2 regions of the Cetobacterium sp. genome follow, and region 1 is predicted to be linked to the other one. Evidence: riboswitches for the same ligand, from Rfam matches in the RefSeq annotation. Region 1 holds a riboswitch; the other holds the start of a gene.
The links. A riboswitch is a leader RNA that binds a small molecule or an ion and turns the genes downstream of it on or off. The one in region 1 is predicted to bind cyclic di-GMP.

Region 1 (3,161 bases):
CAAAAGATAACCTGGAGAGAGCTATTAAAAAAGGAACAGGAGAACTTGAAGGTGTAGACTACATGGAAATTAGATATGAAGGATATGGTCCGGAAGGAACAGCCTTTATAGTTGAGGTTGTAACTGATAATAAAAATAGATCAGCTTCAGAAGTTAGAACAGCTTTTTCTAGAAAAAATGGAAATTTAGGGACAGATGGTGCTGTGTCTTGGATGTTCCAGAGAAAAGGAGAGATAGTAGTTGCAGCCGAAGGAGTGGACGCTGACGAGTTGATGATGGCAGCTCTGGAAGCTGGTGCAGAGGATGTTAAGGATGAGGATGGAGAGTTTACTGTTTTAACTGACCCAGCAGATTGCAATACAGTATCAGAAGAGTTAAAAAAAGCGGGTTACAATGTAACTGAAGCGGAAGTTGCAATGATTCCAGACAATAAAGTACAGATTACAGATTTGGATACAGCTAAAAAAGTAATGGCATTGTATGAGGCTTTGGATGATTTAGATGATGTAAATGATGTTTACTCAAACTTTGATATATCAGAGGAGTTATTGGAACAGTTATAAAAAATAAAAGCATGGACTCATTGATAGAGCCTATGCTTTTTTTTTATCTATATTATTGATACTGAACTCTGGCAGTTAAAGTTCCAGTATAGTTTCCAACAGCCTGTTCAGATGCAACATTTAAGTGTCCATTGACAGCGACATTAGTTGAACCACTTTCTCCAATAGAGTTTGGTAAATTTCTATATTCGATTGTTGCAGTCATTGTATCACCACTAATTGAAGCTAGTTCAACTGTACTTGGAATCTCTATAGTTATAGGTTGACCTTTTTCTCCTGTAATTTGATAATTTGAAGATGCAGTAGTTTTACTACCTTGTATAACTTGTCCAAACTCCATACTAGTAGCGATAACAGTAAGTGGTTTAATAACAGTAGCTGTAATTTCCATATCCCCTTTGTTTATACTGTTTCCTTGAGGAGCTCCAAAAGCTGTTATAGCCGTAGTCAAAGATAAAAGTATTAATAGTTTTTTCATGATTTATTCCCTCCTAAAATTTAAAAAAGCTTATAAAATAAAAAAGCCAGTTGCATTTATATTTTGGTTTGACCAAAATTAATTGCAACTGGCTGTCATTTTAAAGACCCTATAGTTTTGCGTCGTAAGATTTCCCCTACTTTGCCTATTTGTATTATACGATAATGATATATTAAAAGATAGAAAATGTCAAACAAAAATAACACAAAATAAAAAATAATTTTTTTATAGCCCCTTATTTTTAAAGGGTTTATTGTAAAAATACAAAATGCCTGATAAATTGTACAAAAGGCTATATAAGTGTGTTATAATTAAAAAAAGGTGGTGATTAAGATATATACAGATATTTATAAAGAGATAGAACTTTTTAATATAAAAGGAGTTACAAGTGCGACATATTCAAAATTAAAAAAATTGAATATAGGAACACTTTATGATTTAATATACTATTTTCCAAGAATCTATGACGATAGAACAAATCTAAAAAAGATAGGTGAGTTACGAGGAGATGAATATGTCGTATTAAAAGGAAATATAATGAATATATCAGCTCCGCCTACAAGAACGGGAATGAAGATGATAAAGGCAACAGTGAATGATGGAACGGGAGCCTTGGAAGTTGTTTGGTTTCAAAGACCCTATTTGAGAAACAGTTTAAAGATAGGAGAAGAGTATATTTTTATAGGAAGTATAAAAAGAGGATACACATTTCAGATGATAAATCCAGAATTCAAATTGTATAAAGGTCAGGAGAATAAAGGGGAAATTTTACCTATTTACAGCGCTATAAAGGAGTTAAACCAGAATAGTTTAAGAAGAATTTTGAAGGAAGCATTAAAGAGTTATATAGATGTATTTCAAGAGAACATCCCAGAGGAGATAGTAAAAAAATACAGACTCATGGATAGAAAAAGTGCACTGAAAGAGATTCATTATCCCACGAATGCAAGGAATTTAGAGGAAGCAAAAAGACGTTTTGCAATAGAGGAACTTTTAATATTGGAGATGGGAATACTTCAAAAACGTTTTGAAATAGATTTAAGTAACAATGGAGTTTATGAAGTTGAAGGAAATAAAAAATTGGTTTCAAAATTTTTAGAAGGACTGTCTTTTTCTTTAACAACAGCACAGAAAAAAGTTATAACGGAGATATACAAAGGAATAAATGCTGGAAAGATAATAAACTACTTAATTCAAGGAGATGTGGGAAGTGGAAAGACGATAGTTGCAGTACTGCTACTCCTATATATGGTGGAAAATGGTTATCAAGGGGTTTTAATGGCACCAACAGAGATTTTAGCAACACAGCACTATCTTTCTATCTATCAAACTTTAGAGGAGTTAGGAATAAAAATTGAACTTTTAACCGGAAGTGTGAAAGGAAAAAAGAGAAGTGAACTTCTAGAGAGAATAAAAACGGGACAAACGAATATTGTAATAGGAACTCACGCAATAATAGAGGATAGCGTTGAATTTAAAAAGTTAGGTTTGATAGTAATAGATGAGCAACATAGATTTGGAGTTTTGCAAAGAAAAAGACTTAGAGATAAAGGAGTTCTAGCAAATCTTATTGTTATGAGTGCTACACCGATTCCGAGGTCATTGGCTCTAAGTATATACGGAGATTTGGATGTGGCGGTGATAGATGAGTTACCACCGGGAAGAAAGCCAATAAAAACCAAATGGATTAAAGAGGTGGAAGATGAGGAGAAGATGTATCACTTCATAGATAAAAAGTTAAAAGAGGGACGTCAGGCATATTTTGTTGCTTCATTAATAGATGAAAGTGAGAAACTTTCGGCAAAATCTACGGAAGAGCTGTATAGTGAGGTGACAAAAAAATTACCTGGATATAGAGTTGGAGTTTTACATGGCAGAATGAAAAATAAAGAGAAAGATGAAGTTATGCATCTTTTTAAAAACTGTGAGTTGGATATTTTAGTTTCCACTTTGGTTATTGAAGTTGGAGTAAATGTGCCTAATTCAAGTATAATGGTAGTAGCTAATTCTGAACGTTTCGGTCTTGCAACTCTACACCAACTTAGAGGAAGAGTTGGAAGAGGAGAACACCAGTCCTATTGTTTTTTACTTTCCAATACAGAAAATGATGATTCAGGTGC
Region 2 (3,161 bases), on a different contig from region 1:
TTCAAATTTTCACCTCTTAATATTATTTAATTATTTTTTATTGCAAAATAAAATTCTGTTGCTAAATTCAGCGCTTCCTTATTCTCTTCATATATTTTTTCAAATTCTTTATCATTTTTCAGAAAAATCTCCACCAACTCTGGGTCAAAACTCTTTCCCTTCTCACCTCTAATTATTTCTAAAGCCTCTATATGAGACATTGCATCTCTATGAAATTTTTTCTGTCTCAACGCGTCGTACACATCAACAATTGATACAATTCTTGCTTCTAGTGGAATATTCTCTCCTTTTAATCCTAAAGGATAACCAACTCCATCCCACTTTTCATGATGATATCTAACAATATTCTCTGCAACTTTTCCCAACTTTAATTTTTTTACCAAATCGTAACCTATGTCCACGTGCTCTTTTACTCTACTGAACTCCTTTTCCGTCAATTTAGATGGCTTTTTTAAAATTTCTGATGGAATTCCAACCTTTCCTATATCGTGCAAAAAGGAAAATCTTTTAATATTTTCTATTAATCCTTTTGAGAGATTAGCTTTTTTAGATAAAAGAGTTGAATACATCCCCAATCTTTTCACATGTGCTCCAGTATCTTCATCATTTAATTGATTAGCTATTTCTAAAGCTTCAATCAATGAGAAGCTTAACTCTTCAGCTTTTTTTCTATTTTTTTCCGACTTAATGATTAAAATAATTAAAATAATTATAAATATCACTGTAGGAATTAAAATTTTTAAAATTAATCTATAATTTTGAGCAACTATATAATTTTTTAATAAGTTATTGTCAATTACTGTTTTATCTACACTAAAACTTTCTAATATATTTTCTATTAAATTTGATAGCTCCTTTTGCTCTTTTGATATTCCAAAACTAACACCAAAGGAGTCATTTAATATACCTGCAACCTTAATTTTATCATCCAAAAAATTATTGCTTATTACTCCCGTCAATATATTAAAATAACCTACTAAATATTCACCATCTTGACTTAATAACTTTTCTAATCCCTCCTCATAACTTTCAATCTCTACTATCTGACTATTTTTCAGTATATTCTTTAAATAAATGTAGCTATAATCCCCTTTTAATATCAATATTCTACTTTTATCCAAATCTGAAATATTTTGTATAAACCCATCCGACTTTCTGTTTGCTACTGATAATTTCATTTCATAGTATGGTTTCGTAAAGGTAAATCTGCTTTTTCCTTCATTATTTTCAATAGCAATTCCATCTATATCATATTCTCCATTTTTTACAAAGATGAATGGCACTCCCATTATTCTTTCTAACTCTTTAATTATATTGACAGTTAATCCTTGATAAGAATTTTTTTGTTCATAATAAAAAGGAAGCATAAACTTATCTTTTCCTAATTTCACTTTTATAGTTTTATAGCTTTCCTTTACTTTTTCATAACTCGGTGTATCTTTTAATAAATATTTGTAAAATTCTTCTCTATTTTTAGATAGTATCTTCTGAAAAACCTCTCCATTTACACTACTTATAGTTTTTTCTATCTCTTTATGAAGAGCTTTTAAATTTTTCTTAACAGCAATCTGCTCATTGTATCTAATATTTTCTAAAACCTTATAGTCTGTCTCACCTGAATTTTTATTATGCCAATCTTGTACAATAAAAGCTTCTATATCTCCATTAGAAAGTTTTTCCAACCCTTCATCTAAATTTTTTACCTCCATTTTCTCTAGATTCAAATTGTTATATCTCTCCTTAAACTCCTTCAATCCATGCTGATTTGCTATATATGCCACCTTTAAATTTTTTATATTTCCTAGATTTGAAATTATCGAATTTTTATTAACAACAACTCCTACTCTATATAGCATTGGAGTATCAAAGTAATCATATTTCTTTTTTCCATCTAGAGTCTCAATTGTTCTTAATACAATCTCACTATCTTCACCATCTAAATTTATACTTACCTTTTTATCTTTCAATAGATTTTCAAAAATATCTATATAAACTCCTTGATACTCATCTTTTTCTAAATTTTTATATAGATACATATCTGTCGCATTTTCTGGTATCGCTATATCAATGTTATCATTTGAAAAAATAATGCAGTTAAATAACATCAAATATAGTAATAATATTTTTTTCATTTTTCCTCCACACGTAATTTTTTGTAAAAAAAAACTGCAATAATCTATAAAGATTATTGCAGCTGGCTGTCATTTTAAAGACCCTATAGCTTTGCGTCATAAAGTTTCCCTTATTTTGCCTATAACTAAAGATTTCCCTTCAATTATAATCAATCAAAACCTTAAAGTCAACTTTATTATATTTATTTAGAATAGTTTGGAGCTTCCTTTGTTATAATAATATCATGAGGATGACTCTCTTTTAATCCTGCTCCTGTAATTTTTACAAATTTTCCATGAACTTTTAAATCTTCAATTGTTGGCGTTCCACAATATCCCATTCCAGCTCTCACTCCTCCACACAATTGGAAGACAACATCCTTTAAACTTCCCTTATAGGATACTCTTCCTTCAATTCCTTCTGGAACTAGCTTCTGTGCATCATTTTGGAAATATCTATCTTTTGACCCTCTTTTCATTGCAGCCATTGAACCCATTCCCACATATACTTTGTATTTTCTTCCTTCATATATCATCTCTTCACCCGGTGCTTCAGTAGTTCCAGCTAACAATCCTCCTAACATAACACAATCTGCTCCTGCAGCTAAAGCTTTCACCATATCTCCAGATAATTTTATTCCTCCATCTGCTATAACACCAATACCTCTTGTCTTACAAACTTCATACACATCATTCACTGCTGACAACTGAGGAACTCCCACTCCTGCTACAACTCTTGTTGTACAAATAGAACCAGGTCCCACTCCAACTTTAACTGCATTTACTCCAGCTTCTATTAAGTCTAAAGCTGCCTCTGCAGTCACTATATTTCCACCAATTATATTCAAATTAGGAAAATTTTCTCTAATCTCTTTTATTTTTTCCATAACACCTTTTGAGTGTCCATGTGCTGAATCTACAGTTATTATATCAACTCCAGCTTCAACTAGAGCTTTTACTCTCTCTAAAGTATCAGCTCCAACACCAACTGCTCCTCCAACTCTAAGTCTTCCTTGAGAATCTTTACACGCAAATGGATATTCAACTAAA

Region 2: another riboswitch for cyclic di-GMP. It lies ahead of ACWI69_RS04025 (HD domain-containing phosphohydrolase); the one in region 1 lies ahead of ACWI69_RS09605 (DUF4402 domain-containing protein).

What each region holds. Positions count from the first base shown of each region.
Region 1 covers NZ_CDRRQU010000042.1:496-3,656, reverse strand. The annotation lists gene ACWI69_RS09610 (YebC/PmpR family DNA-binding transcriptional regulator) at 1-563, shown strand, start outside; gene ACWI69_RS09605 (DUF4402 domain-containing protein) at 616-1,041, opposite strand; cyclic di-GMP riboswitch class I at 1,122-1,197, opposite strand; gene recG (ATP-dependent DNA helicase RecG) at 1,366-3,161, shown strand, end outside.
Region 2 covers NZ_CDRRQU010000010.1:53,936-57,096, reverse strand. The annotation lists gene ACWI69_RS04030 (ABC transporter substrate-binding protein) at 1-5, opposite strand, end outside; gene ACWI69_RS04025 (HD domain-containing phosphohydrolase) at 27-2,132, opposite strand; cyclic di-GMP riboswitch class I at 2,187-2,262, opposite strand; gene guaB (IMP dehydrogenase) at 2,315-3,161, opposite strand, start outside.